DNA from 3 places in the Synechococcus sp. PCC 6716 genome. Region 3 is predicted to be linked to each of the others. Evidence: riboswitches for the same ligand, from Rfam matches in the RefSeq annotation. Region 3 holds a riboswitch; each other region holds the start of a gene.
What was found. A riboswitch is a leader RNA that binds a small molecule or an ion and turns the genes downstream of it on or off. The one in region 3 is predicted to bind cobalamin.
Positions count from the first base shown of each region.

Region 1: linked by a shared signal. The riboswitch ahead of L5220_RS05200 (energy-coupling factor ABC transporter permease) and the one ahead of L5220_RS12565 (sirohydrochlorin chelatase) in region 3 are both predicted to bind cobalamin.
Region 2: linked by a shared signal. The riboswitch ahead of L5220_RS09135 (energy-coupling factor ABC transporter permease) and the one ahead of L5220_RS12565 (sirohydrochlorin chelatase) in region 3 are both predicted to bind cobalamin.

Region 1 covers NZ_JAKLTU010000006.1:10,819-21,275, reverse strand. The annotation lists gene psbD (photosystem II D2 protein (photosystem q(a) protein)) at 1-272, opposite strand, end outside; gene L5220_RS05210 (GNAT family N-acetyltransferase) at 405-911, opposite strand; gene L5220_RS05205 (ABC transporter ATP-binding protein) at 943-1,665, opposite strand; gene L5220_RS05200 (energy-coupling factor ABC transporter permease) at 1,738-2,265, opposite strand; cobalamin riboswitch at 2,292-2,436, opposite strand; gene L5220_RS05195 (DsrE family protein) at 2,535-2,717, opposite strand; gene L5220_RS05190 (helix-turn-helix domain-containing protein) at 2,977-3,354, shown strand; partial or broken gene L5220_RS05185 (ISL3 family transposase) at 3,355-4,035, shown strand; gene sir (sulfite reductase, ferredoxin dependent) at 4,385-6,286, opposite strand; gene L5220_RS05175 (hypothetical protein) at 6,400-6,570, opposite strand; gene zds (9,9'-di-cis-zeta-carotene desaturase) at 6,738-8,180, shown strand; gene L5220_RS05165 (SRPBCC family protein) at 8,177-8,629, shown strand; gene L5220_RS05160 (hypothetical protein) at 8,749-9,594, shown strand; gene recA (recombinase RecA) at 9,638-10,457, shown strand, end outside.
Region 2 covers NZ_JAKLTU010000018.1:31,420-41,876, reverse strand. The annotation lists gene L5220_RS09165 (AAA family ATPase) at 1-2,638, shown strand, start outside; gene L5220_RS09160 (DUF697 domain-containing protein) at 2,732-4,153, shown strand; gene L5220_RS09155 (response regulator transcription factor) at 4,134-4,496, opposite strand; gene L5220_RS09150 (energy-coupling factor ABC transporter ATP-binding protein) at 4,624-5,484, opposite strand; gene cbiQ (cobalt ECF transporter T component CbiQ) at 5,489-6,280, opposite strand; gene L5220_RS09140 (energy-coupling factor ABC transporter substrate-binding protein) at 6,295-6,603, opposite strand; gene L5220_RS09135 (energy-coupling factor ABC transporter permease) at 6,596-7,369, opposite strand; cobalamin riboswitch at 7,386-7,532, opposite strand; gene L5220_RS09130 (LCP family protein) at 7,570-8,928, opposite strand; gene guaA (glutamine-hydrolyzing GMP synthase) at 9,323-10,457, shown strand, end outside.
Region 3 covers NZ_JAKLTU010000037.1:31,290-41,746, reverse strand. The annotation lists gene L5220_RS12590 (argonaute PAZ domain-containing protein) at 223-2,424, shown strand; partial or broken gene L5220_RS12585 (hypothetical protein) at 3,219-3,302, shown strand; gene L5220_RS12580 (transposase) at 3,547-3,921, shown strand; gene L5220_RS12575 (hypothetical protein) at 4,232-4,699, opposite strand; gene L5220_RS12570 (2-isopropylmalate synthase) at 4,727-6,334, opposite strand; gene L5220_RS12565 (sirohydrochlorin chelatase) at 6,410-7,435, opposite strand; cobalamin riboswitch at 7,469-7,601, opposite strand; gene egtD (L-histidine N(alpha)-methyltransferase) at 7,665-8,651, opposite strand; gene L5220_RS12555 (amino acid ABC transporter permease) at 8,687-9,355, opposite strand; gene L5220_RS12550 (ABC transporter substrate-binding protein) at 9,365-10,288, opposite strand; gene infB (translation initiation factor IF-2) at 10,348-10,457, opposite strand, start outside.

The sequences.
Region 1 (10,457 bases), on a different contig from region 3:
AGCAGCAGGGAGTGTCCCATACTGTTGGCCGGGGTCGAGACTGCCACGGTCAGGAAGTTACAGCCTTCCAAGTAGCTGGAGGCTAAGCCGTGGGTGTACCACGAGGTTACAAAGGTGGTGCCGGTCAGCCAACCACCCAGGGCAAGGTAGGCACAGGGAAACAGCAGGATGCCTGACCAGCCCACAAACACAAATCTGTCGCGCTTGAGCCAGTCGTCGAGAATGTCGAACCATCCTCGCTCCGCTGGCGCACGTCCGATTGCTATTGTCATGGAATTAAACTCCACAAAGATAATACCGGATTCGCGCTTGGCTGCACCTTTAGGTTGCCCTAAAGATAAAGTGAGCGCCAAGTTTACGAATCTTAACAACGCTTTTAATCTAGCAAAGGTCGTTTTGAGATTTCAACTGCTGGCTTGGGATGACTGGCTCTGCGCCAATTGCCAAAGGGGGGCACCACTCAAGCGGTAAATGCGCCAGTCAGGTAACACCTCAGCACCAATGCCTTCATAAAAGGCAATGGCGGGATGGTTCCACTCAAGGACACTCCACTCTAGGCGGCCATAGTGGCGATCGCGGGCAATACGAGCCAGTGCTCTGATCAAAGCGGTGCCAACTCCTTGGCGGCGATAGGTGGGCAGCACAAAGAGATCCTCGAGGTAGAGTCCCGGTCGGGTCAAAAATGTGGAGTAGGTGGTAAAGAACAGGGCATAGGCAATCTCTTGGCCGTGGCTTTCAGCGAGGAGGGCTTCCGCGTAGGGGCGATCGCCAAACAGGTGCTCCCTTAGCTGCGCAGCGGTGCCACTGACGCTATGGCTTAGATGTTCGTAGGCAGCTAGGTCTTGAATCAGGCGAAATAGAGTCGGTACATCGGCAGGGGCAGCCGCACGAATCTGGAATGCTAAGGACAAGGCAGAGACTCCGTCTATCCGGTGGGGTAGTTCATGATAAGGCAGAAGCGACGGCAGAGTTAGGTATATTTGGCACATCAGAGCGAATCTGGCCATCGCGAAAGTGAATGATGCGTCGCGTAATACTAGCTACGTCTGGCTCATGGGTAACCATGACAACCGTCATCCCAGCAGCATTCAACTGACTAAAAATATTAAGGATTTCAATAGTTGTTTGACTATCAAGGGCACCCGTTGGCTCATCAGCTAACAGCAACAATGGCTGATTGACAATGGCACGGGCGATCGCCACACGTTGCTGTTGTCCCCCAGATAGTTGATTTGGGCGGTTATGTAAGCGGTGCCCCAGTCCTACCTTTTCCAGCGCCACAATCGCTCGCTCCCGTCGTTCTTTGGGGGGAACTTGGGCATAGATCATCGGCAGCATCACATTTTCCAGCGCTGTCAGTTGCCCCAACAAATGGAACTGCTGAAACACAAAGCCAATTTTGGCATTACGGATATGCGCCAATTCATCATCCGTGAGCCGCGAGACATCTTGACCATCCAGGAAATACTTACCAAAGGTGGGTCGATCCAAGCAGCCGATAATGTTCATCATCGTGGATTTGCCAGACCCTGAGGCCCCCATAATGGCAGCGTATTCTCCGTGCTGGATTTGGAGGTCAATGCCATTGAGCGCACGCACTTCTGTTTCACCTTGACCATAGATTTTCTGTAAATGCTCAAGACAAATCAGAGGAGGTGTGCTCATGAGCCGGTTGAATTGAATGCAACTATTACAAATTGTAGCGGGACTCCTTGGCCTAGTTACCGATGCATCAACTCACCCTTTCACGGGGGCAGTTTTGAGCACAGCGCTTATACGCATCACCAGTTGATAAATGCCATAGGCGATCCAAGGCCCCACTACCGCCATTGACACGGCATTGGCACCCAAGGTTGTAAGGCCGCCATGCGCTAGCAGTAAAGCCTGAAATAGCAAGACCAAGCCACCCAACACCGACATCACCCCTGGCCCAAATAACACGGCTCCCAAACCTGTGCCGGTTGGGTGAGAACAACTGCCTGTCACTGAGGGAATTTTTAAGGCAGAGAGAACAAAAGTGAATGCGCCTGCTAAAGCCAGTAATAGTTTGGCTTCAGGATGCTGACGGGTGATGTGAGTGAGCGATCGCAGCCCCCAGAACAGAAATGGCAGATACACGATCCACCAGAAAACAGCCCAGCCAACCGGCAGAAACCCTTCCATAATATGCATGGCATACACAGGCGTGGGCGATCCAAGAATTAAATAACAGCTCAGCCCCGCCATCATCACAAGGCTGAACCATTGATGGTTTTTCCTGTTCATCTGTACCTCGCAGACTTCTCAATCAAAACAAGCTGTCACATTCGGCGGGCATCCTGACTTAAAGAGATAAATCTCTTATCACAGTTGCGGGACAGCGGCAGATTTACACTGCTCTTTCCCCCTTACGTCTGGTGGCTGTTCCCCACCAAAACCGAGTTCCTCAATAATACAACCGATTCTCAAACACACGCCTTGACTTAAGGCATTCCCACCATTCAGCAAAAGATTACAGTCTCATCCCTTGCTATTTCACCATAGATAAGAACCAATCAGAAGTCGATGATCTTATCTGCCGCCAAAATCAAACTGGGGATATCCTGATTCTCTTTTGCCAATTGAGCGCCTGATCGCAAGTTGCTTTCTGTTATCCCTGCAGCTTCTGCACAAGCTGGACAGACCATCACCTTGCCCCCTGCTGCCACAAATTCATCATATAGTTGGGCGAGTGTCATCGGACTACTGCCCCAAAGCAAATTCAAGGGTTGATTTTTGGGGTCTATCGGACTTGGTATGCTAATGTAACATGCTATACCAAATCTGAGATATGCAGCTACTTCTAACTGATCTACTAAACCTACCTAGAATTGAGGTTGAAGATTATACCGATGTTGCAGGAGAATTGATTCTTATAGTGGAAGCAAAGACAACCGAGGCGATTTGCCCACGTTGCCAACAAAAAAGTTTCATTTACACCAGAATCATTGGTATCTAGTGCGAGATTTAAGCATCAGTGGACGAACCGTATTTCTTAAGATCAATCGTCGCCAGTTTAAGAGTCGAACTTGTGGTAAGCCATTCAGTGAAACGCTCGATTTCATCGGCAATCGTCGCAAGCAAACGGATCGATTTGCTCAGTCAATCGTGCAACAGGTTTTGCACAGCAACATTCATAATGTTGCAATTTCAAATGGTCTCACTGATGAAGAAGTATGGTCAATAGTACAGTATGTCAGTCAAAAAACTCCACGTCGATCAGTCAAAAAACTCCACGTCGATGTGAGTTCAGTAAAACGATTAGGTATAGATGAGATTTCCTTACGTAAAGGACAAGGAGATTACATAGTCGTCTTGGTCGATTTAGAGCGGTGAATTCCCCTTGCCCCTTCTCGCAAGCAGGAAGATGTGAGGCAAGTGCTTGAGGTATGGGGAGCAGCAGTACTCAATCAAATTATTGAGGTGAGTATTGATCTGTCTGGAAACTATAAAAGTTTGGTTCATAAACTCCTACCTAATGCTACGGTGGTTGCCGACCGATTTCATGTTATGAAGATTGTGAATCAGGAATTGGATAAGGCTCGACAAAGTATTTGTAAAGCGAATGAACAGACGGTAAATGAAGTCAAGAAAGCCCAGATTGCAGCCGCGCTCAAACAAAGTAAATATGCGTTACTCAAGCCGGAGGAAAATCTAACTCAGAAGTAAAAAGCAAAACTGGAAGAAATTCGAGAAGTAGTGCCAAGTCTGGCTCGAATGCATCAGGAGAAGGAATCGCTTAGAGCCATCTTTGAGCCAGCAAAAGATTGGGAAGATGGAACGTTTCAATTGCTCGATTGGTTAGCTCAAGCTCAGGATTCTTTTCAAGAGAGCGTAAGAACAATTTGTCGGTGGTTTGGTGAAGTCACCACCTATTTTGATAATCACACAAATAGTGGTGTTGTTGAAGGTATTAACAATAAATTGAAGCTGATCAAGCGGTCAGGTTATGGGTTCAGGAACTTTGACAATTTTCAGTTACGTTGCTTAATTTGCTGGCATTTAGCTATTGATTAAGCATAACTCGGACGATAGAGCCGCCTTCGCTACAAAATTCCAGTTTCCGCAACCAACCTTAACCTTCAGCTATCAAGCGGGAAGTCCTGCGCTCTACCTGTAGCTCACTTTCCGAAGGCTAACGTGACCATCGGGATGAAAGCGTGTTCATCAAGGGGTTCAATGCCGCGCAGATGAACAAACTCTTATGGCACTAGTCGGGTGCAGTCTAGTTCTCACGGTCACCAACGGTGCCTGCTCGGACTGGGGGGCACCGTTGTTCGCTTAGGTGGTTAACACGGCCAAGCGTCAGGGCATGTCTGCCGTTGATGCTATTTCCCGTGCCCTAGCCCCTCAGCAGAGCGATTGGCTACTGGGCTGATAGGTATTGCTGCAGGGCTTGGCGGGTTAAGGCGGCCACCGACACTCCCTTTGCTGCTGCCAATGCTTTTAGTTGCTGATACTGCTCTGCCTGTACGTCCACGCGATAGCGTTTGCGCTGGGTTGCAGGGGGGGTATAGCTTGCGGCAAACTGGCGCAGTGCCTCAAAGCCGACCCGATGGCAAAAATCCCCAAAGGACTCGCCACTGTGGCGGCGATCGCGGTAATAGACAAGTAACGGCTCAAGGGTGGCCTCCAGTTCCGTAATGGGCAACCGCTCGATATAAACTTGAGCCAAGCGAGTTTGGTGAGGGCTGCCCCCCAGCCATGTTTGATACGTTCCCGGCACAATCCCCACAAAGCCTAGTTCAGCTAAGTAGGGGCGAGCGCAGCCGTTCGGGCACCCCGTCATCCGGATCACAAAATGCTCATCCTCTAACCCAAGACGATCCATGAGGCGACGAATCCGCTCTAAAACCCCCGGAATGGCACGCTCGGATTCGGTAATGGCCAAGCCGCAGGTGGGGAGTGCTGGGCAAGCCATACTGTAGCGCTCTAGGGAATCAATAGCGCTAACATCAGGAATCCCATGCTGCTGCAAAATCAGTTGAATGGCATCTTGCTGATCGGGAGCCACATCACAGATCAGCACGTTCTGGTGGGGGGTGACCCGCAACGGCACATTAAACTCTTTGACGATTTTTTTCAGAGCTGCTTTGAGCTTGAAGCTACCACGATCAAGGATGCGACCATTGGCAATGGAGACCCCATAAAAAAACTTGCCATCTCCTTGGGAGTGCCAGCCCAAAAAGTCATGGTACTGCCACGGCGGCAAGGGACGAAAGGGAGCAAGGGGTTTACCAAAATACTCTTCGACTTTGGCTTTGAATTTGGCGACTCCCCAATCATGGATCAAGTACTTGAGGCGGGCGTGGCGACGATTGTAGCGATCGCCGTAATCCCGTTGTGTTGCCACAATGGCTTTCACCGCATCGTATACATCAGCAGCAGCCACAAAGCCAATTTCATCAGCCATGCGGGCAAAGGTGTCCTCTTTATTGTGGGTGCGCCCCAAACCGCCCCCCGCATAGATATTAAAGCCCTCTAGATCGCCTTTTTTGTTAGTGATCACAACGAGGGTGAGGTCTTGGGAAAACAAATCCACCGAGTTGTCCCCGGGGACTGTGACACAGCACTTAAACTTACGCGGCATGTAGCGATCGCCATAGATTGGCTCTTCGTTGTCGTGAAAAATGGTGCCGGTACCGTTGCGCTGGCGGGCTGCTTTGACCTCAGGATGCTCTTCAGCAGAGATAACCTTCTCACCATCGAGCCAAATTTCGTAATAAGCACCCGTTTGGGGCGTGAGCAAATCGGCAATGCGGTGGGCATACTCGTAGGCAAGGCGATACTCGGGGCGATCCCTAAATGGGGCTGGCGGCGCCATCACATTCCGGTTCAAATCACCGCACGCACCTAGGGTGGATCCCATGCTGCGGATAATGGCGGCGATCGCGGCTTTCAGATTCTTCTTGAGAATGCCGTGTAGCTGAAACCCTTGGCGAGTGGTTGCCCGTAAAGTATGGTTACCGTACTCGTCCGCCAAGCGATCCAAGGTCAGGTAGAGTTGGGGCGGAATATAACCCGCCGGGCTGCGGGTGCGCAGCATAAACTGGTAGTCTTTTTCCTGCCCTTTCACGCGGTTATCGCGGTTGTCTTGCTGGTAGGAACCATGGAACTTCAGGATCTGAATTCCCGCCTCACTAAAGCGATTGGTTGGCTCTCGCAGCTCTGTGGCAACGGGTTCACGGAGGTGCTGACTCTGTTCCTTAAGATCTTCAACTTTGGAACGCTTAGCAGCAACGTCAGCAGAGGGAGGGGAAGCAACCATAGTGTTCTGTGTTCCAGCAGGCGGGATGAATGCAGTGCAACTTACTGCTCACCAAAGTCCCTAATCTTGATTGGGAAAGTGAGCTATCCCATTGTAGCGAACCGAGGGAACGATTAACAGGATGGTTCGCCTTTAGAGGTGTACTCCTGCTGCCAACAGCGTTCAAGGTAGGCATTGCGATACTCCAGCCAAAATCGTCTGGGATTCAGCATAAAGTGACGGCTAAATAGGGGCTGGTTCAGGTAAAGCCAAAGGGGAAATCGAAGAACACGACGCGAAGCCATAAGCATACCGTGAGCGTGAGCGATTCTATGGACTAAGGTTACCTTAATCATAGAACAGGGGATTGGCGGCGGTGGGGGTCTGCCAACTTTCTTAATGCTTGTGGCAGAGGGCAGTTGGCGAAAAATGTTAGGATTGTTAAAATCTGTGAAGTTTTCTGGAATCACTGATGCGGGTTGTCATTGTTGGTGCCGGTCTGGCGGGCTTAGCGGCGGCAGTGGATCTAGTCGATGCCGGTCACACCGTTGAAATGTATGAGTCCCGGCCATTCGTTGGTGGCAAAGTCAGCAGTTGGCAGGATGCTGACGGCAACCACATCGAGATGGGGTTACACGTTTTTTTCTATAACTACGCCAACCTCTTTGAGTTGATGACTAAGGTGGGGGCGATCGCCCACCTCCTGCCCAAAGACCACACCCACACCTTCATCAATCGCGGTGGCCAAGTAGGGGAATTGGACTTCCGGTTTCCCTTGGGTGCCCCCTTTAACGGTCTCAAAGCATTTTTCACCACAGGGCAACTCTCCTTGGTCGATAAATTTTTCAACGCTATTGCCTTGGGAACCAGTCCAGTGGTGCGCGGTTTGGTGGACTACAATGGCGCCATGCGACAGATCCGCGCCCTCGATCGCCTCAGCTTTGCTGAGTGGTTCCGGCGGCACGGTGGCTCTGAGAATAGCTTAAAGCGGCTGTGGAACCCCATTGCCTACGCCTTGGGCTTTATTGACACAGAGCACATGTCGGCACGCTGTATGCTGACAATTTTTATGATGTTTGCGGCTAAAACCGAAGCGTCGCGCCTGAATATGCTGATGGGATCCCCCGCAGAATACCTCCTCAAACCCTTGGTGAACTACATCAGTGCCCGTGGCGCAACGGTACACCTGCGCCGCCGGGTCAAGGAAATTCTCTATAGTGGTAGCGAGCCAAGCGCGTGGCGGGTAGATGGCTTAGTGATTCCCAAAGATGACGATCCCCTAGCAACTGTAACCGCCGACGCCTACCTCTGTGCCTGCGATGTTCCCGGCATTCAACGCCTGATTCCCCAAGCGTGGCGTGCGCTACCAGTATTTGACAACATTTTCAAACTAGATGCCGTTCCGGTGGCCACAGTGCAACTGCGTTTCGACGGTTGGGTTACCGAACTGCAAGACCCCAGCAAGCAACGGCAGGTGGCCGCTACGGGGCTAGATAATCTGCTTTATACTGCCGATGCCGACTTTTCCTGTTTTGCCGATTTAGCCTTGACCAGCCCAGCGGATTACTACCGGGAAGGCCAAGGCTCTCTCCTGCAAGTGGTGCTCACCCCCGGCGACCCTTTCATTAAAGCCAGCAACGAAGAGATTGCACAGCACGTTTTGCGGCAAGTCCATGAGCTGTTTCCCTCGTCGCGGCACTTAACAATGACGTGGTACAGTGTCGTCAAACTCGCCCAATCGCTGTACCGTGAAGCCCCCGGCATGGATCCCTATCGCCCTCCCCAGAAAACGCCCATTCCTAATTTCTTTCTAGCAGGCAGTTATACCCAGCAAGACTACATTGACAGTATGGAAGGAGCAACCATGTCTGGACGACAAGCGGCTCAAGCAATTTTAGCGGGAGGAAACCGATGACGAACTGGCTAGAGCACACCGTCCAAATTGAAGTTGCTGCCGACATCGACTTGGTTTGGTCGCTGTGGTCAGATTTAGAAAAAATCCCCCTGTGGATGAAGTGGATAGAGTCAGTGGTCATTACCAGCGACGATGCTGAACTCTCCCGCTGGACGCTTGCGACGGGTAACTGGCACTTTAGTTGGCTCTCGCGCATTCGCAAGCAAATCAAGCACCAGATCATTCAGTGGGAGTCAGTGGATGGGCTGCCAAACCGTGGTGCCATTCGCTTTTACGATCGCCACGGCAGCACGGTTGTAAAGCTCTCAGTGGCCTATGCGATTCCCGGCATTTTAGGTCAACTGATGGATCGCCTCTTTTTAGGGCGGATCGTCGAAAGTACATTACAGGCAGATTTAGAGCGCTTTCGCGACTATGCTCAGCAATTGCAGCCGAGCCGCCTGAGATAGATCCAATCCGCTGTTACCCTGACACTGCAAAAGGCGTTGTACTCCTAGAGCCGAATGGCAGGGGCGTGCCCCCTTTTTGGTAATTTAAGATCGTTGGTTGCTAGATAGTTGAACACCCGATGACCCCCTCTCCCCCTTCTAAACCCACCATCTGGCAAACTGTCCAACCCATTCTCTTGCGAGAAGCCATCGTCTTCCTAGAGGGGATCACTCACCTCCTTGGTCAAGCTACGGCACAGCTTAAGACAACAGCGAGTAACCAACACATTCCCTCGGCACAACTGGCTGCAGAAGCGTCTTGGCTAGGAAAACTTACCCCTTGGTTACAACGTCTTGGCACGCTATGGTGGCAGGCGATGGGCTGGCTGCAACAGCGCTTACCCAGTGGCCTCAGAGAGCGCTATAGCCGTACCACCTTAACAGCGATCGCCCTCGGCATCCTTCTGCTCCTGCTTTGGCTGAATCCCCTGAGTTGGTTTCAGGCTCCTGAGCGTCCTACGATCAGCCCTAGTACCCCCCGCCCTCGCCCTGAGGTTCCCAGTACAATCTTGGTACAGCCGCGGCGATCCACGAGCGTTGAGCCGCCTCCTGCGCCAACCCCTGTACCAACGGTAGCCCCTGTAGCGCCTGCTGCGGTAGCGCCCCCCAGTCCTTCGCCCGCTCCCATTCCTAGCGATACGGCGACCGTTCGTCAGCAACTGTTGGCCATCTGCGATCGCTACAGTAATGCCCTTGATCCCACCCTCACCCTCAATCCTAGCGACCATCGACTCGATCTGATGCTGGCAGCGGGTTGGTACGACCTCAGTGCCGCCAAGCAAGATCAACTCGCCCAAGCACTCTGGCAGCAAGCCCACGATCTGGGCTATACCACCGTGGTGATTACAGATACCCAAGGTCAGCCACTGGTTCGTGAGCCAGTGGTGGGCAACAACGCCATTGTGGTTCGCCGCAAGCTACCCTAGAAACTACACACCGCCCGTCTGTTTTGCCACCTAGGATAGTTCAATGAGCGATGTTAGCCTCTCCCCCGAAAAGCGTAAAGCCCTTGACCTTGCTGTAACCCAAATCGAGCGCACTTTTGGCAAAGGCAGCATTATGCGCCTTGGGGATGCCACGCGCATGAGAGTGGAAACCACCTCCTCCGGCGCCCTCACCCTTGACTTGGCCTTGGGGGGCGGCTTGCCTAAAGGACGGGTGATTGAAATCTATGGCCCAGAAAGCTCCGGTAAAACCACCCTTGCTCTACACGCCGTTGCAGAAGTGCAAAAGTTAGGTGGCGTGGCGGCCTTTGTCGATGCAGAGCATGCCCTTGACCCCACCTATGCCGCTGCCCTTGGCGTTGATATTGAAAACCTGCTGGTGGCCCAACCAGATACTGGGGAAGCGGGTCTAGAAATTGTGGATCAACTGGTGCGTTCTACCGCTGTTGATGTGGTGGTGGTGGACTCAGTGGCGGCGCTTGTGCCCCGTGCCGAAATTGAAGGGGATATGGGAGATAGCCACGTTGGCCTGCAGGCACGGTTAATGAGCCAAGCCCTGCGCAAAATTACCGGTAACATCGCGAGAACCGGTTGTACAGTGATCTTTTTGAACCAACTGCGGCAGAAAATTGGTGTCACCTACGGGAACCCGGAGACCACCACGGGAGGCACCGCGCTCAAGTTTTATGCATCGGTGCGCTTAGATATTCGCCGTGTGCAAACCCTGAAAAAGGGGACGGAGGAGTTTGGGATTCGCGCCAAAGTCAAGGTGGCGAAAAATAAAGTTGCCCCCCCATTCCGTATTGCTGAGTTTGACATTATTTTTGGCAAGGGTATTTCTAATC
Region 2 (10,457 bases), on a different contig from region 3:
CTATCCAACCTTTGTCAACTCTGCCTATCTGCGTCAAGGCCGTGCTGATGAATTTATGGCGAAGCGTCCCAGTGAGCGCAAGCAACTATTGGCTGCGCTGTTGGGCTTAGAGCAATACGAGCCATTAGCAGAGGCTGCCCGCGATCGCGCCCGGGAGTACAAAGCACAAATCACCCTGCTTGAACAACGCCTGAGCGCTGAGGCCACTCAATTGGCGGCGCAGGCTCACCTTCAGGTGCAACACCAACACTTAACAGCGCGCATTGCCCAGCAGCGGCAGCACTTGCATCAGCAGCAGCGGGTTCTGCAAGAGCAGCAGGCCGCCTACCATGCCCAACAACTCCGGCAGCAGGAGTACCATAATCTTGTGCAGCAGCAGCATACCCTTGCCACCACCATTGAGCACCTCGAACAACAGTGCAATGCCTTAATCCAGCAACGGCAGGCGATCGCCAACTTACTGGAGCGAGCAGCGGAACTTGAGGTAGCGGCGTGCCAATGGCAGGATCTCACAGCGCAAGAGAGTGCTCTACAACAGCGCTTTAGTGACTACCAACGGCTGCGCCACGAGCGCGATCGCCAGCAGGCAATTTTAGAGGCGCAGCGTCAGGACTTACTGCATAGGCTGCACAAAGTGGATACCCAAATTCACCTGATCCAAGAACAGAGCCAGCACCTAGCCACCCTCATCGCCAAGGAGCCGGACATCCTCAGTGCCCTAGAGCAGCTCCAGCAGGCTCGTGCCCAGCTACAGGAACTAGAGGAACTGCAACAACAGGTCTTCCCCCTTCTGCGCGCCAAGCATCAGCTTGAGACCCAGCGGCAACAGCACTATGAGCATCTCAGGAGCCGCCGTGAGGAACTCCAGCAGCGATGGCACCACCTACAGGCGCAATTAAATCGCCAACCCGAGCTTGAGCAGGCGGTGTCGGTGATTACGGCGCAAATTGAGACCCTTGAAAAGAAACGCATCTATCAGGAGCACCTGCGGCAAAAGGGGCTTGAACGCCGTCAGTTTATGGAGCAATTGCAAGCACGCCAACGGGACTACGAGCGCCAAATTGGTCACCTTGATGAGTCCCTCGACCGTCTTGGCCAACCGGGAGCCGTCTGTCCGCTCTGTCAGCAACCCCTTGACGAGGAGCACTATCAGCAGGTGCTACGCCGCAATACCGCCGAAAAAGAAGACCTGCTCAATCAAGTGTGGGTTATTCGTGAGCAGCTAGCGGTCTCCGAGCGGGAAATTCAAGTCTTGCGCCGCGAGTATCTGGCGGTGGGGTATGAAGTCTCAGAACTCACGCAGTTATTTGAGCAGCGGGGGTACCTCCAACAGCAGATACAGTCCACCACTGATCTTGGCTCGCAACTCACTGCCCTAGCCACGGAACTGGAGGAACTCGATGCGCTCCTGCAAACAAAGACATGGGGGCAGGAGAGCCTAAGGGAACTAGAGGAGATTGAGGCGCACTTGGCCAGCCTGAACTACGACGAGAAAAATGTGGCGATCGCCCGCGCGCAGGTGGAACAATGGCGCTGGGCTGACGCTAAACAGCAGGAACTGCGTCACGCCAAACGGCAGTATCGTCAACTTCAGCAGCAACTCCCTCCCCTAGAAGCCCAGCAGCAACAGCTACAGCACGAGTTGGTAACCCTTCTGCACGACTCAGAGGCGGCGATCGCCCTGCGCGCCCTCGATGAGCAACTTGCCGCCCTCGCCTATGACCCCAAGGCGCATGCTGAGCTACAAGCTGCCTTAAGGGCGTTGCAACCCCAGCTAGAGGCCTATCAGGAACTACAGCGGGGGCGATCGCGCCTGCCCGAACTCGACCAAAAACAACAGGAACTAGAGCAAACCCTTGCCCTGCAAAGAGCCCAACGAGACAGTATTCAGCACCAACTGCAACAGCTAGCGCAATCCTGCACCGCCATGGCTGCCCAAGCCGCCACCCTTGAGCACCTCCAACAGCAGCTTACCCAGCAGCAGCACCACTTGGAAGCGGATTTGGCCGCTCACGGTAAACTAACAGCTGAGCTAGAACAACTGACGCGGCTGGCCAAGGAACACCAGCAGGGTCAGCAGCACCTTGAGCAGCTGCGCCACCACTTCCGTGTGTACAGTGAACTGGCTCAGGCCATGGGGAAAAATGGCATTCCAGCCATGCTCATTGAAACGGTGCTGCCCCACCTTGAGGCGGAAACCAATGCCATCTTGGGGCGGCTCAGCAACCACCAACTGCATATCCAGTTTATTACCCAGCGCAGTCGTCAGCGGGGCAGTGGTGACCGTAAACCCATTGAAACCCTTGATATTCTGATCGCCGACTGCCAAGGCACCCGCCCCTACGAAAGCTATTCCGGCGGTGAAGCGTTTCGGATCAACTTTGCCCTACGACTGGCCTTAGCACGCCTATTAGCACAACGCTCCGGTAGTGATGTCCAGTTTTTAATTATTGATGAAGGCTTCGGCACCCAAGATGCCCAAGGCTGCGAACGCCTCATTGCTGCCCTCAACGCGATCGCCCCTGAGTTTCAGTGTATTTTGGCCATTACCCACGTGCCCGCCCTCAAGGAAGCCTTTCAAACCCGCATTGAAGTGACCAAAGGCGATCAAGGATCTCAGATCAGCGTTATTGCCTAGGCATCCCGGATGGCAAAGCGGCAGCAGCAAAGACCCCTAGCAGATACAATGCCGATACAATAAAAGGCATAAAATACCGGTGCTCCTGCTGCCATGACGCGATCGCACCCTGTTGCTGCCACACCTGACCTCCTCCACGACCTGCAAGCGGTGCTTGATGACCTAAATAACTATCAACATGACCTCACCTACGAGGCAGCAAAAACGGCCTTAGAACAACTGCTGGCGGATTGTAGCGCCACTGCCGGTGAAACCTCACCCCTTGCCGGAGCGATCGCCCAGTTAGAAGATATGCTGGACAAACTCCACTACGGTGTGGTGCACATTGCTGTCTTTGGCCTAGTGGGGCGCGGTAAATCATCGCTTCTCAATGCCCTGCTGGGAGAGCCGGTCTTTGCTACAGGCCCCATCCACGGCGTGACCCAACAACAGGCAGCAGCACTGTGGCAGGTGTCTGACCCTGAAGGACACAGGCGATCGCCCATTCGCCTCATTGACACCCCCGGGCTGGATGAGGTCAACGGTGCCGAACGGGAAGCGCTAGCTCGGCAGGTGGCACAACAGGCGGATTTGATCCTCTTTGTGGTGGCCGGAGACCTGACGCGGCTGGAGTACGAGAGCCTCAGTCAACTGCGCGCCGCCAGTAAGCCCATGCTGTTGGTGTTTAACAAGGTGGATCAGTATCCAGAGGTTGATCGCCAAGCTATCTATGCCAAACTTCGCGATGAGCGAGTTAAAGCACTCCTCTCACCTGAGGAAATTGTAATGGTGGCGGCGGCGCCCCTAGTGCCCCACGTGCAGCAGGATGCCCAAGGCCGGGTGCAGGTGACCATGACGGTGGGCGCACCCCAGATTGAGCCTCTGAAAGTGAAAATCTTGGAGGTGTTGGCGCGCGAAGGTAAGGCGCTGATTGCCCTAAACTCGATGCTATTTGCCAACCAAATCAGTCAGGAGTTAGCACACTATAAACTCACACTGCGGGAGCAGGAGGCTAACCAACTCATTTGGAAAGGGGCAGTGGCCAAGTCCTTGGCGATCGCCCTCAATCCGGTGACGGTGCTAGATATGGTCAGCAGTGCCGTCATTGACGTAACAACCATTCAACTGCTCTCACGCCTCTACGACATTGAGATGACAGAGGCGGGTGCCAAAGACCTGCTGCAAACCATTGCGTTGGCCATGGGCGGCATTAGTTTGGGGGATTTTGCGGCCAACCTTGGCCTCAGTGCTCTTAAGGGGACATTGGGGCTAGCGGCGCCCGTCAGCGGTGGGCTTGCCCTAGGGCCTTACCTTGCGGTGGCCATCACTCAAGCCAGTATTGCCGGGGTCTCATCCTATACGATGGGGCAAGTGGCGAAAACCTATTTTGCCAATGGCGCTGGTTGGGGAGGGGCAGGGCCGAAAACCGTCGTCCAGAAAATTTTAGGCCAACTCGATCAACGGCATCTCCTGAGCCGTCTCAAAAGCGAAATTCAGAGCCAACTGCGCCCGCCAGCTAGGGAAGAAGCTTTTTGACCGTTGCAATGAGTTGAGCGGGGTCAAAGGGCTTGGTAATGTAGGCATCGACCCCTTGCTTTTTTCCCCAGTGAATATCAAAGTCTTCGCTTTTCGTCGTGCACATAATCACTGGCACATTCTGCGAGGCTGGCTCCCCCTTCACCCAACGGCACAGTTCATAACCATTCATGCGGGGCATGACCACGTCGAGAATGATGAGATCCGGGCATTGCGCTTTGATTTTTTCTTGAGCTTCTAGGCCGTCCTCAGCTTCAATAACCTCGTAGCGTTGTTCCTTCATAATTTCGACAATCATTGCCCGGAGGGTAGGACTGTCATCAACAACCATGACTGTGGCCATAAAAGTTCTGCCTGATACCGCTAAGAAACGATACTGTGATTATGGATGAGGTGGAGCGTACATTATAATATTGCCCATGGTATAGCCTATCATTTCTTACCCTGTTTGCAAAAATTGGCGGCAGACACTACCGGTGACCCAAGAGGTCACGAAACAGATCCCCTAGGGCGTGGCTAAACTCAGCAACGGTGCGAGGGGGCTGGCGCTGGCGGCGCCACGAGGGAGGGAGGCTCAACCAGAGGTTTAAGAGGGTGGGGATGCCAAGGCATTGGCTGCTAGCCTGCGTCTGCCATTGATCAAAGACCACATCGGAGCAATCGCTGACAACAACGTGGCCGTCGGCAAGAATAATAATCCAATCGGCCCAGCAGTAGGCAAAGTCAAGGTCGTGGGTTGCAATCACGATGGTGGTGCCAGCGGCATGGATGCGATCCAGCACCGCCCTAAGGTGCTCCGTTTGGGTGTGATCTAAATAGGTCGTTGGTTCGTCAAGGAGGAGCAGGGGGGGGGCTAAGGCCATCACCCCCGCCAGTGCGACGCGGCGCTTTTGTCCCAAGCTCAGGTGGTGCAGCGGACAATCAGCTAACTCCAGTAGCTCAAATTCCCGCAGGGTTTGCTCAAGGCGGGCTTCAATTTCAGGGGTGGGTAGGTCTAAATTGCACAAACCGTAGGAAATATCCTCCGCCACGGTGGCGGCCACCAATTGTTGCTCTGGGTCTTGAAACCCTAGCCCCACTCGCTGCCGCCATTGCCGCAATGCTGCGGGTTGATGCACGAGTCGCTGTCCTTGCCAGTACACCTCACCGCGATCGCAGCGGTAGAGTCCTGCCGCCACGTAAAAGAGGGTGGATTTGCCAGAGCCATTCAGACCCAGTAGGGCGGTTTTCCGACCAGCACCAAGCGCCACCGAGCAGTCTTGCAACACCGGTGTTAGGGTGTTGGGGTAGCGAAACCAAACGTGGCGAAACTCCAGCAGCGGTACAGACATGGTCTCAACCAAGGATACGATTGACTAGCAGCAGCAGGCCACCGCCAAGTCCTGCTTCCACAGCATACCGCTGGGAGTATGCGTAGGGCGGCGATCGCCACACCCGAAACTGTCCCGTAAACCCGCGACTCAGGAGTGCAAGGTTTGTGCCTTGGTAGCGCTGTAAGGACTGCCGAAACAGTTGTGCTGCCAACAGGCTGAGGCTATAGAGCCAGCGCGATCGCCGTTGATACCCCCCCCGTGCCCGCTGTGCGAGCTGGAGGCTGACGGCTGTGTCCAGCAGAATAAAAATATAGCGATACATGAGCATCAAAATATCCAGCAGAAAGGAGGGGACTGAGCGCCGCTCAAGTACCCCTAGCAGTTCTGGAAAGGGGGTCGTGAAAAGGATAAAGACCAAACAGCTACTGGCCACCAAGGTGCGCAGCCCCACCCCAAGGGCTTGAGTGACCTGTGCCTGCGGAATAAAGACCGACCATCCACCAACACTGAGGCGTCCCAGCAGTGGCTCTGTTGTTGTCGTCACTAAGCTTGTGGGTGCCACCTGCACTAACAGGCTGGGCAGGCTCAACACCCAAAATAGGGCGATCGCCCCGAGCACCGCAGCATAAACCCGCCACGGGATGCGAGCATAGCCAACAACCCAGACACTGAGCCAGAGCCACAACAGCCCTTGACTGAGAGGATGGGCAAAAAACGTAAACAGGAGCAGGGCGATCGCAAAAAGGAGCTTCTGCTCGGGCGGTATGTGCCGTAGCCCATTCCGGTAGGCGTAGGAGTCAAGGTGATGGTGCATGCAGCACGCTACCGTTACTTCTCCCGGCGAATTTGAAGACGTTTTTGGCGGTGGCGCTCGGTGTATTGCCCCACCACAAAGCCAATCACCCCCGCCCCCAGACTGGCTTGCAGGACAAAGAGTAGTGACTCAACCTCCGCACTCTGGGGTTCAAACACCGGCGTAGCCCAAGGAGTATAATCGGGTGCAATGTCGGTAATGAGGTCTTCCGCTTGGGCGTCGGCACCTTCAAACTCGGCGTTAACAAACAGCAGCGGTGCTGCCCCAAGGAGCACAACGGCACCAAGCAGCAGCCAAACCTGCTTCGCTTTCGAGTTAACCATGGTGACCACGCTCCTGTAACAGATTAAGGGTGCGTAATTCTGCTGCGCAGTAAGTGGTGAGCCAGTTCCAGACTAAAACCGTCAATAGACCCTCACTAATGGCAAGGGGAATTTGGGTGATGGCAAACACGGCGGCAAATTTGCCAAACGCGGCTGCCACCCCGCCAACACTATCGGGAAAGGCTAGGGCTAACTGCCATGCGGTGAGGGCATAGGTAATGACATTAGCGGCAAACGCAGCAGTAAACAGGGCGATCGCCGGCTTTCCGGTCAGACGCAAGATGCCGTTATAGCAGCCCCATGCCACCCATGGCCCGACCACTGCCATGGAAAAGCCGTTGGCACCCAAGGTGGTCAAGCCACCGTGGGCAATGAGCAACGCCTGAAACAGCAAGACCAACGTGGCCAACACCGTCATGATCGGTGGCCGAAAAAGAACCGTTCCTAGGGCAATTCCCGTCGGGTGGGACGAGCTACCGGTGACCGAGGGAAGTTTTAACGACGATAAAACAAATGCATAGGCACCCGCCAATGCGAGTAGTAGGGTGGACTCGGGCTGTGTCTTCACCTGTTGCCGCAGTGACCAGAGTCCCCATCCCAAAAATGGCAAGAACCCTAACCACCAGCCCAGCGCCCAGCCAACGGGTAAAAACCCTTCACTGATGTGCATTGCCACTGCCGCCCTCGGGCTGGCAATCACCATATACATCACCAGCAGGGCGATCGCCCCCAGCAGAGGGAGCCGCTTCCATTGCCTGACTTTCATTCATCTGTACCTCGCAGATATGCAACAATCCTCGGCGGGCATCCTGACTCAGAGCGGCCAAAAACCGTCATCACAGTTGCGGGACAGCGCCGGACTTGCACCGGACTTTCCCCCTTGCGTTCTGTGGCTGCTCCCCACAGAAACCGATTAGCGCTATTATAGGTCAGGACTGCTCGGTTACCCTTGGAAGCGTTTGCGCCTCAATGCAGGATGTCAACCCAATCGCGGCCAATGCGCACCGTTACATCCGACGAAATCACCCCAGTCGAGTTGGCCGACACCCGCCCAACCCCCAATACAGAGCGCACCATTTGAGCTGCACCCAAATCTCCTTGCTGCGCCAAGACTTCGGTTGCGGCGGCTTCTTGGTGCCAGTCATCGCTAATGATGACATTGCTGTAGCCATGATGGTATAGAAAGTCCGCCATATCTTGAGCCGCATCGGGACTCCCCGAGGCATTTTGCAAGGCAATGCGTACCGAACCACTTTCACTCCAAGTGGGGTCGGCTGCCACTGAGGGCGATCGCGCTGCAAAGTGAGTCTCAACGATGCGATCGATCCCGTCGTAGTCAAGGAGCCAGTAGCTGGCATCGTACCCATCACCACTAAACCGCCCGGGCAAGAGAATCATGCGCAGATTCTCAGGATCCGTGCGCAGGCTAAATTGGGCGATCGCCATCAGTTCGCCAAAGGTCAAATCGGTATCTACGTGTTTCTGGAGAACCTCGTGGAGTTGGGGGAGCCGCGTCAACATGACTGGATTCGCTAGTTTCGTTTGCAGCGCCTTGATCAACATTTGCTGGCGTTGTGCCCGGCCAATGTCACCGAGGTCATCGTAGCGAAACCGTACAAAGCCCTCAGCCTGCTCACCGTTGAGGGTTTGTAATCCAGGGTAAAGATCAATGTAGAGTTTTTGGGTGTGATCACTGTAATACATCCGCTTGGGAACATTGACCTCTACGCCCCCCACCAAATCCACAAGGGCACGAAACGCTCCCGGGCCAATGCGAATGTAGCGATCAACCGGAGTGTAGTTCAGGGTTTGACTCACCACCTTGGCAACTAGGGGGACATCACCATAGACATTGGCCGCATTGATTTTATCAACCCCATAGCCCGGAATGTCAACGCGACTGTCCCGAGGAATACTCAACACTGTGATGGTGTTGTCATCAGGGTTAAACCGCGCCAGCAAAATAGTATCGGTGCGGCCACGGAAACTTTCTGGCGAGCCTTCCGGTGCCCCCAAAACCTTGTCAACCCCTAGCACCAATAAATTGATAGGCCGACTCATCTTCCCTTGCAAGCTGCGAGCCATCACCTCAAAAAAAGAGGCCTGCGTATCGCCTCCCTGCTCTGCTTGAAAAGGCGACAGTAAGACAACACTCATTCCCGCAAAGGCCGAAATTAAAGACACCGTACCAAAGGCCGCCATCCAACCCAACACTCGCCATGGCGATCGCCGCGATCGCGCCTTAGTGTGCAGCGCCACTGCCTTTGCCCCTCGAGCCGCCGGAGCCGGATTCACTCGCTTGACCTGTTTAACGCCTCGTGCCACAACGTTAACTCCCACAACCTGCGACAGTCCCTAGGACTGGTGGACTCAATTGATGTTTCTAGTGTACGGGATGGATCACAAATCCAGTATTTATACTTAGGTACTTAAGTAGTCCGCAAAAAGGAATGGGTTCCGCAAGTTAGCCCCGCAGCCGCCCTGATTTCTGAGGACAACTCCCAAGTAACGGAGAGCGATCGCCATCGTTTAGTTCGCTATTATGCTGCCGCCTAATCAGTTTTGAAGACCACTAAAACTAGGCGTAAAACGGTAACGCGATCGCCCCGCTGGTACCCCCTGCCACTATCTGCCACGATTATGTATCGGACAATCCGCTAAGATTTGTATTAGTAGAGAGACGCATCTAGGCGTTGATGGGATTTTAAGGATTGTTACATTGACTCAGCCCGCTACTTCCCCCCTTGCCACCCCCCCAGCCGAGGAACAGGATCTGCAACGACAACTCATTGTCATCCTTGACTTTGGCTCTCAATACTCGGAACTCATTGCGCGGCGGATTCGGGAAACCCACGTTTACTCTGAGGTCATCTCCTATCGCACCAGTGCGGATCAGCTGGCACAGCTTGCCCCGAAGGGGATTATCCTTTCTGGGGGGCCAAACTCGGTTTACGATGACCACGCGCCGCAGTGTGACCCCGCTATTTGGGAGCTAGGGATTCCCATTTTGGGGGTGTGCTACGGCATGCAGTTGATGGTGCAGCAGTTGGGAGGCACTGTCGAGCGAGCAACGGCGGGCGAGTACGGTAAAGCAGCATTAAGCATCGATGACCCCACCGATCTGCTGACTAATGTTGAGCAAGACACCATCATGTGGATGAGCCACGGCGATAGTGTCTCTAAATTGCCGCCGGGCTTCCGCCGGTTGGCCCACACCCAGAATACTCCCATGGCGGCGATCGCCCACCCAGAGCGCAAGCTTTACGGGGTGCAGTTTCATCCTGAGGTGGTGCATTCCATCGGGGGCATTGCCCTAATTCGCAACTTTGTCTATCACATCTGTGACTGCGAACCCACCTGGACCACCGCAGCATTTGTGGAAGAAGCGATCCGTGAAGTGCGCGCTAAAGTAGGCGACAAACGGGTGTTGCTGGCACTCTCCGGCGGTGTTGATTCCTCTACCTTGGCCTTTTTGTTGCACCGTGCCATTGGTGATCAACTCACCTGTATGTTTATTGACCAAGGCTTCATGCGCAAAGGGGAACCGGAGCGGCTCCTAAAACTCTTTCAGGAGCAGTTTCATATCAAGGTAGAGTACGTGAATGCCCGCGATCGCTTCTTGGCACAGCTACGGGGTGTCACCGACCCCGAGGAAAAGCGCAAACGCATTGGCCATGAGTTTATCCGCGTCTTTGAAGAAGAATCCCGACGCCTAGGTCCCTTTGATTACTTGGCTCAAGGAACGCTTTACCCCGATGTTATTGAGTCTGCCAACACCAATATTGATCCCCAAACTGGCGAGCGGGTAGCCGTTAAAATTAAGAGTCATCATAATGTCGGTGGCCTGCCCGAAA
Region 3 (10,457 bases):
ATTGCTGAATAGAGCTATGAATTACTCTCATCCCCAACCCTTCTCCCTAGGGAGAAGGGAGCTAAGATTCTTGTTCCCTCTCCGTTGGGAGAGGGCTAGGGTGAGGGCAGCAAAAGACTCAAACCCGAAAATCATACGTCTATTCAGCAACGCCCCCTAAGATTCACCACCTGTGGGTCTTGACATTGCTATGCTATAATCACTAAAAAGTTTGTACCCCCCATGAATCCCTTGGAAAACCTTCAGCAAACTTCAGTGGTACTTAATCGCTACCTCGTCAGATCTCTAGAGGAAAGAGATCTGACAATTCATGAGTATCAATGTCATTTCGAGCAACTCCCACAACAAGGCGATGAACAAAGAGCAATTGGCCGTATTTGTTATAAACTAGGAGTCACTGCAGTTAGATTAGGCAGTCGAATCATCACTAGAGAATTAGTTAGTCCTACAAAGATGAGAGGCGATGATTGGGAGTTATCTAAGATAGCTACCCGAAAACTAGACTGTAGTAATACTTACGAAAGAAAAGCCTTGGAAAGCCTTGAGCGTAGAGTTTTAGAGCAAGGGCTAAAAAAGTCCTTTAATAAAACTGAGATTGAAAAAGCCTCAGAAGGTGGACTGATTTGGTGGATTACAGGTCATGAGGGTGCAGAGAAATGTGGAGATGGTTGGGAAGTACACAGAGGGAGAAGAATAGATGTCGTTATTGACTCAGATGGCAACCTCTATCTAGAAATCGATATACATCATCGCTTCTATACACCTTGGACACTACATCAATGGCTAGAAGAGTATCCTGATATACCTATCAGTTATGTCAGGAACACATATAAAGACAAAAACAATAATTACACTAGTTGGCAGTACGAAGGAGTCTCTGACCAATTGCCGCAACAAGTCACGTTAGAAGGGCTGGATATGAGTTTGGCGGATTACCATCGTAACAATGGGGCTACTGACCTAGAAATAAATAATTCTCGTGTTGTGTTTGTTAAAAGAGCCAATGACTGGAAAGCAAAGTCTGTAGCACATCTATCTCAAAGGCTATCACCAAGCTTAACAATGGAGATGCTGGCAAACATTGCTGAAAACGGAAAAGACAGCGACAAAATCAAAGAAGTTTTTGAGTTCATCAGAAAAAGTTTAGATGTTCGCTTAAAGACATCTAAAGAGACCACACAGACAATCCTTGAGAAGATTTATAGAATCTCTGGCGAAGCTGAAGCTATAAGGGTAGATGGATATATCTTGCCAACAGTCAAACTACTGGCATTTAACGATCAGCAAGTAGATAAGGTTGCTAAAGTCCGATATAAGGGATGTGCTAGAGTAGGTGAAACAAGGTTTGGCTGTCTCAATCTTTACAATGGAAAGCATCAATATCCTGAAGAAGTACGTAAATGCCTGCTAGAAATAGCTAAGAATAGTTGTACAGAAGTAGACCTAGATTCATATCGAACACATCAGGATTTGCCTGAAAGTGAGCTAGACCAACAAATATTTTGGCAAAACTGGTCTGATGAAGGCATTAAAACAGTTTTGGTGGTCATGCCATGGTCACCCAATGAGCACAAACAAAAAATTAAGGTGCAAGCACTTCAGGTAGGAATAGCTACTCAGTTTATTGTGCCCACGCCAAAGGCAGACTCTTATAAAGCTCTGAATGTTGTTTTAGGACTTTTGTGTAAAGCTGGTTGGCAACCCATACGCCTAGAGCCTTTGGATCATCCTGATTATGCTGATCTAATTATTGGCTTTGATACAGGAACCAATCGAGAGCTTTACTATGGCACTTCTGCATTTGCAGTCCTTGCGGACGGGCAAAGCTTAGGATGGGAGTTGCCTGATGTTCAACGAGGAGAAACCTTTTCTGGAAAAGCGATTTGGCAAACGGTATCAAAGTTAGTTCTTAAATTTCATCACAGTTGCAAGCGTTACCCCAAAAAGCTACTTCTGATGAGAGATGGATTAGTTCAAGAAGGAGAATTTCAGCAAACTATAGAAGAGCTTGCAAAGAAAAATATAGCTGTTGATGCTGTCGGAGTTCGCAAAAGCGGTGCTGGCAGAATGGGGAAAGAGGATATTCATGCAAATGGGGAAGTGGTATACCGTGATGCCAAAATTGGTACCGTCATTTTTACTCCAAAAGAAAAGTCATTTACTTTAGTAACGAGTCAACCAGTTAATCAGAATATTGGCAGTGTGAGACCCCTTCGGGTAGTTCATGAATACGGAAATACATCTCTGGAAATGATTGCTTTGCAAACTTACCATCTATCTCAGATGCACCCTGCTAGCGGGTTTCGCTCCTGTCGCTTACCTTGGGTATTGCATCTTGCAGACAGAAGTAGTAAAGAGTTTCAACGCATAGGGCAGATTAGTATTTTGCAAAATATCAGTCGTGAAAAATTAATTGCTGTCTGACAATTATAGTAGAGATAACAGGTATTGTCGCTGCCCTCTTGCCTAGGGAAACAGATCACGTGTACTGTTGCTACATCACGGAACTGGCTTGACCTACAGTTAGCTTCGTGTCGTGGAATGTCCTATCCGTGTATGCGATAGGGTAGTTCACAGAAACGCTGAAAGTAGATACATAACTTTACATTTTTAGGTGATTGCCCCCATGAGCAACGGAGAAGAGCTTCACCTGATGGTAGCCTAAAGCCCATAGCAGCTTACTTATTAATGTGATAATTAATGTGATAACTGTCGAATCAATCGGACAGGTTTCATAGTCATCAACTGCCCTATCGCTGGCTTTTTCCCTTTTTTCCGCTTGACCAAACCCAGAACTTCCCGATATAAATCTTGGAAAGGTTTGAGGTTGCGCTGCTGATTTACCTTGGAAAAGGTAGATATATCCATTGGAAGTCCTCCCTGATGCAAACGCTTGAATAAATCTGGCATACTGCGGAGGCTCTGATCCAACGAAAATCCAAACCAACAACTGATAAACAGATGAGTATTGAGAACGCTGTAGTCCCGTGTAGAAAACTTCGATAGCAGTTCCTTGATAATCTTGGGAAAAGTAAATACCATACCGAGTATTCTTTGAGTAACTAAGCAAGTTGCCATAGAAACTTATAAAATAGTGAAAACTTCATCCCTTCTTACCATTCCATATGCCTGCTCCCTTGCAAGTCGAGTTAACCGTTGCGGAAGACATCACCCTACGAGAACTGAGTTGAGCCACCGAAGTCCCACGTCGAACTCGTCAACGGGCAATGGCTGTGCGTCTCAGCAGTGATGGGTGGCGGGTGGGGCAAATTGCTCGACATTTACACATGCATGAACCATGAACATAGTGTGCGACGTGCCATTCGCCAGTGGCAAACTGTGGGGCTCTATGGGCTGTAGGAGCAACGCCGTCGAGCAATGGTTGCAGGAAGAGCGGAGTGACACCAGTCTCCAACTGTGTCAGAAGCTAGCCACCGAACGCCAAGTCCACCTCAGCCAGCGCACAATGAGCCGCTTGCTGCAAAAAAGGGGTTCTGTTGGAAACGATTACGCTACAGTCCGCCTCCCCCCAAACAGCCAGAGTTTGTGAAGTCCAAACGCGCCGACTGGGAGATGCTCAAGCAGTGGGCAGTGGAAGGACTGGTGCGGGTGCTGTATCTAGATGAAAGTGGGTTTGAGAAAACAAGTCCCTTAACCTACAGCGATGTCAAACGTGGGCAGCAACACAGGATGGTCAAACCCCAGCGTCGCGGTCGTCGCATTAGCGTGCTGGGGGTTTGGCAACCGGGGCGGCAGTTTGACTACGGCATGGTGGTGGGAGGCTTCAACAGTGATCGCTATTTGACGTTGATGCACTGGCATGCCAAACGCGCCAAAGCGCAGTGGCAGGCAACTGGACAAATCACCGTGATGATTCAAGATGGAGCCTCGTTTCATCGCTCAACGGCGGTGCAAGCCTAGTAGTAACGATGGCAGGAAATGGGCTTATTCATCTTTTTCTGACCGCCACCTCAGATGAATCGCATTGATGATGAATGGTTGCATCTCAAGCGGCATAAATTGGGTTCTCGGTTGGTTGAGCAGGAATATGATTGAGCAATCACGCTGATAAATGTGATTGAGCAATGAGGTCAAAGGTGGGGCTATGGCGTTGAACGTTTTATATTTAATTCTGGCTGGCTACTTAGCCTGCGGCCTCTAAGCGGCACCCCATATAGGCAAGGGTGTAAAGCTTCTGTAGATTCCGAATGAAGCGTTGGCATCACTCCCTTCATCGGTGGCGATCGCGTCCAAACAACGGTTGCACCGGTGCTAGTCCGGCAAAAATACGCAACACTAAAACCGCATGGGCAAAAAATGTTAACCCCACCCAAAACAATGGAAACCAGTGCCAGCGATCGCCACTGAGGGGCGGAAACATCTGCTGCCCTAACCAGACTAACCCTGGCGGCAGGGTAATCAGTAACACACCAAGGACAATGGCCGTATAGGTCAGGGTGACAGGCGGCGTGTTGAGCGATCGCCACGTGGTGCCAGTCCACTGCCAGCGAAACACCATTGCCGTGTCTTCTAGGCGTGCCGTTTGATGGGTGAGGTCAATGCTGAGGATATGGCGGCAAAAATTACAGGCATAGGTGTCCATGAGCACCATAGGGGCAATCTGACCATGGCGACACACCGGACACAGATATACCCCCTCAGGCTCTAACAGCTTCGGTGAGGGAACCAACTCCGCCATAACATCCTTTAAGCTCTAGAACCTTCCTTACACTTGAGGATGCAACACCCGCTGCTCTAAACCACGGTAAAGCCGATTGAGGGCATTCATATAGGCTTGTGCCGAAGCCACAATCACATCGGTGTTGGCCGCATGACCGGAATAGATGCGATCTTCGTGCTGCAGGCGAATAGTTACTTCACCGATGGCATCGATGCCCGCCGTTACTGATTGCACTGAGTATTCAATAAGCCGGTTAGGAATTTGCACCACCCGGTTAATGGCACGATACACCGCATCTACAGGACCGGTGCCAATGGCTGCATCTGTGAGTTCTTCGCCGCTGGGGGTGCGTACCGTCACTGTTGCCGTAGGTCGGGCATGATCACCGCAGGAGACTTGCACAAACTCCAATTGGTAGCCCTGTAGATCGATGCCTTGGGTTTCGTCCTTGGCGATCGCCTCTAAATCCCAGTCGGTGATTTCCTTTTTCTTATCCGCCAGATCCTTAAAGCGTAAGAAGGCTTTGTTGAGTTCAGTTTCCGTTAATTCAAAGCCCAACTCCCGTAAACGGGTAGCGAAAGCATTGCGACCCGACAGTTTACCTAAAACGATTTGGTTGTCTGCCAAGCCAATTAGGTGAGCATCCATAATTTCGTAGGTGCGCTTGTTCTTGAGCACCCCATCTTGGTGAATCCCTGACTCATGGGCAAAGGCATTAGCACCAACAATGGCCTTGTTGGGTTGGATAAGCATCCCCGTTAGGTTGGAGACTAACCGCGAGGTTTTATAGATTTCGCGGGTATTGATATTCGTGAGGGGAGCCTCCGACTCAGCGGGGCGACCCAAGAAGGGGTTAAAGTACTGCCGCCGCACGTACAGCGCCATCACCAGTTCTTCGAGGGCAGCATTACCCGCACGCTCGCCAATACCGTTGATGGTACATTCCAGTTGGCGAGCGCCGTTTTTAACTGCCTCAAGAAAGTTGGCCACCGCCAAGCCAAGATCATTGTGACCGTGGACTGAAATGACCGCTTGCTGAATGTTCGGCACATTTTCCTTGATACCCTTGATCAAGGCTCCAAACTCTGCGGGTGTGGTGTAGCCCACCGTATCGGGAATATTGATTGTGGTGGCGCCTGCCGCAATCACCCGCTCAAGCACTTGGTACAGAAACTCGGGGTCAGAGCGGCCAGCATCCTCTGGTGAGAATTCCACATCCTCCACAAAGGATTTGGCGTAGGCAACCATCTCTGGGGCAATCTCTAGTACCTCGGCACGGGTTTTCTTGAGCTTGTACTCAAGGTGAATGTCAGAGGTGGCAATGAATGTATGAATGCGTGGATAGTAGGCCGGTTTTAAGGCGTTGGCTGCCGCTTCAATATCCGAGCGGGTGGCTCGTGCTAGGCCACAAATCACTGGCCCTGTTTCAGTGCCCACCACTTCGGCAATCCGCTGCACGGCTTCAAAATCTCCAAGGCTGGCAAAAGGGAAGCCAGCCTCGATAATATCCACCCCCAGCCGAGCCAGTTGACGGGCGATCGTGAGTTTTTCATCTACATTCAGTGCGGCTCCCGGAGACTGCTCTCCGTCCCGCAGCGTCGTGTCAAAAATCAAAACGCGATCAACCGTCTGGGGAGGATACTTTATCGCCATAAACAAGCCCCGTCCAAGCTTGAAAAAAGGGATCATTACCCCCTAGTCTAGCATTTTCCTTAGGTGGCCATCCCCCTAGGGAACCTGCCAAATCCGTTGATGGTAGCTGGGTAGATGATCTAAATTCACACTGGGGTGATGATGCCCGTGGGAATGAGACTCATGGTTATGGTTGTGATCGTGGTGGTGATGGTGGGAATGATCGGCACCATGGGCGATCGCCGCCAAACGAAATTTACAGGCTTCGCAATTCATGGCCACTTGGCCGGTGAGGGTTTCTATTTCCCGTTGCCGCGTTAAATAAAATAACTGCGGATGTAACCCAATTTCCGGCAAGTTAACGTATTCTACCGCCGGGTACTGTTGCTGGGCAGTAGCGGTCAGGGTATAGATTTTTTTCACCAGTGCGCCAGTGAACATAAAGTGGGGCAGGACAATCACCCGCTGCGGCTGATAGAGATTGGCGCGGGCAAACCCTACCTCTAGGCGGGGATGGGTAATACCAATAAAGCACACCTCAACGGTCTTGTAGCCACTACCTTCCCAGAGCATCCGCGCTAGCTTGAAGACATCGCCGTTGGCATCGGGGTCACTCGAGCCACGTCCCACCACCAGTAACACCGTGTCGTCGCGGCCAATGCCTCGGGGGTTAAATTCCGGTGAGTCGAGCATTTCAAGGCGCGATCGCCAGAGGGTGAGAATTTCAGGGGCAATGCCATAGTGGCGACCGTAGTGATAGCGCAACTGCGGCAACACTTGGCGAGCACGATCCAGTTCATTGGTCACATCAAACTTGTTATGGCGCGCCGCAAACAATAAAATCGGCAGTACCGACAGATCGGTGTAGCCCTCTACTGCACACTGGCTTAAAACTTCAAAAATCGAGGGTTGAGTCAACTCCAAGAAGCAAGGAAAGACCGGACGGCAAGGATCTAATTGATGATACGCATGGGCAAAGTCTAAAAATGCTTGGCGGCCTTGCGGATCCCGAGTGCCATGCCCCACCATCAGTAGCGGTCGGGGCTGGGGTAAGGGTGGTAAATCAACGGTAAAACTTAGGGGATTAAGAATTGAATCGTTGGGCTGAACAGTAACGACCACGCTATAACTCCATGCCTGTGCAACGCAGACAAATAGAGTGAACCGCAGTAGGTAGGCATTCTGGCTTAGGGATCGCTCCCCTCACAGCTGCGGCACAGCCCCAGATTTACACTGGCGTTTCCCTACAAACTGCTCTTCACGGTTAACCTTCCAATTTTAACGAGCGTATTGTGGCTCTGTCTATGCGGGGGGTGGGGAGTCGCTACCCCTTGGACGGCCTCCTGTGTGCTTAGCGGCAACACAAACACAGAGCAAACCAGTGGTTTGGATCGGTAAAGGCTCGAACCCACGTCAAGCCAGCTGCGACGAGGTCTGACCTTAGGGAATCCAGCCAAAACTTCCGCGAGATTTCTGTGAGGATGCTTTCCCCGGCGGCAATGTCACAGGTCAATTCTAGGGCAGTTAGGGTTACCGTCTGTGTGTTTTGGCTGTCAAGATACATTTCGATTTGCTGTGCCACTGGGTTATAAATAGCTCGATGATCGAAGGCCAATGGCTCGAAGTTGCCCTGAAATCGCCAGTTAAGGTGGCTAAGGATATTGCGATTAAAGGCAGCCGTAATCCCCTGAGCATCATTGTAGGCGGCAAGCAAAACTTTGGTGTCTTTTACTAGGTCAACTCCAAGGAGAAGGTAGTCACCGACATTGAGCACCCGGTACAGTTGGCTAAAGAAACGTTGGCACTCAACCGGTGACAGGTTGCCTAGGGTACTGCCTAAAAAACAGAGTAAGCGTTGCGGCGCAAGGGGTGGGGGTAAGTGCTCTAGGCCAACATCGTAGGTGCCTACAAGGCCATTGATCCACAGTTGGGGATAATCCTTCAGCAGCGCTATGGCACTAGTTTTGAGCATCGAGCCACTGACATCAATGGGACGATAGACAAGCTGAGGTTGTAGCTGGGCATAGGCGGAGAGTAAGTAGCGGATTTTGCGATCGCTGCCGCTGCCGAGCTCAATTAATTCACAGATGCCGGTCAGGGTGGCAATTTCTTTGGCGTGTTGACTCAGCAGCGCTAGTTCGGTGCGGGTGAGGTAGTACTCTGGCAGGTCAGTAATCTGCTCGAATAACCGCGACCCAACGGCATCATAAAAGTAGTAGGAGGGTAAATATTTTTGCGGTGAACAACTCAAGCCAGCAATGACATCTTGGCCAGCAGGATCGGTTTTAGAACCACTCAGGTAGGTCAGGTGTAGGCGATCGCCCACAGAAGGCAACATCAACTGGCTCCAGCAACTGGTAACAGAGGCAACCCCTAGGACATTCTAGCCTTTAGACGGTGTTCGATGTGCCGCCCCCACGCAGCGATCGGCAAACTCATCAACAAATACAGCACCAGCGCTAGGGCATAAAGGGGGAAGGGATGACTACTATGACGGATGATCCAGACCCGCAACACCGATGTCAGATCGACCCCTGCAATCACACTGACAATGGCCGAATCCTTGAGCATATAAATGAAATCATTGATCAGGGGTGGAATAACAATTTGCGCCGCCTGCGGCAAAATCACCCGCACAAACCCCTGCTGCTGGGTCATCCCCAAGGACAGCGCCGCCTCCCGTTGACCCGAATCCACGCCGCCCAGGCCAGCCCGAAAAACCTCTGCTTCGTAAGCGGCATAGTTAAGGGCTAGAGCCGTGACCCCTGCTGTCCACGCATTCACCCACGTTGCTAAATTGATCTGCGCTAAAACTGCCCCGACACCGTAGTACAGCAACAACAGTTGGGTGATCATGGGGGTACCGCGCATCACCTCAATAAATCCGGCAGCAGGCCAGCGCAAAAACAGGTAAGGGGAGGTGGTCATTGCTGCCAAGAGAATGCCAAGCACAATGGCGATCGGGAAGGAAATCGCACAGTAAATAAGGGTATTCAGCGCCCCCCGCAGAAAGGCCGGTAACGCCGCTTGGATTAACTCCATCCCCCACTCCTAAACAATGCCAATTTGCGCTTGCTGATCATTCCACAGTTTCCACTGCTCATAAATTCGCCGCAGGGTACCATCGGTCTTGAGAATTTCAAGGGCTTGATTGACCTCTATTTCTAGGGTTTTTACTTTAGGGCTGCTGGCATTGAAGGCAATGACGTAATTGTTCAGGAAAATTGGCACTCCAATGGGTTTTAGGGCTGGGTTGACCGTGCCGCCGGGGCCTGATCCCAAAACATAGTAGGCCACAATCGGAAAGTCCACCATCACTGCATCAATCCGTCCCTGCACTAGATCATCGAAGGGCAAGTTGCCGTCATAAGCGCGGGTTTTCAGGTTAGGGTCTCGCTCCAGAATTTCTTGAGCTTTGTAGCCAATGCCGGTGCCCACCGTCATCCCTGCCAAGTTGGCAAGGGTAACATCACTTGCAGCATCGTACTGGGCAAACCGCTCGTCATTCGTACGAACCACAATTTGCTGGCCGTAGCGATAATAGGGCTGGGAAAAACGCTGAGTGCGCTCGCGATCGGAGGTAATTTCCCAACCGTTGAGGATGAAATCAAAGCGATTGGCAGCTAAGGCGGCGGGTAACTGATCGTAGGCAGTTGCAACAAATACGGCCTTTACACCCATCAGTTTGGCGATCGCGTCGGCAATTTCCACCTCAAAGCCAATGAGTTGACTAGGATTGACCGGATCATAAAACACGTAGGGGGCACCACTGATGGCTTCGGCACCCCACGCCAGCGTGCCTGGGTTCAACAGCCCCTTACTAGAAACAACCCCTGCAGCAGACCTGCCCTCTTCCGTAGCGGTATCGAGATTACCGGCACAGCCCGTCAATAGGGATTTTGTGCCTGCTGCCAAAACAAAAGCCCCTGTCCCTTGAGCTACACGGCGCAAAAATGCCCGTCGTTGCAGTCCCATGCCAGTGTCCTCACGAACCTGAACAGTAGATCACAATCAATGATCAACTCTGCTTCAGTTTAGTTTTTCTCGCTACCGCTGCCAAGACTACGACGTTTTGTCACGGTTTGATAGGCGGCAATAATATCCCCCTCTTGCCACAGTTGGAAGTCGTCAAGGCGAACACCGC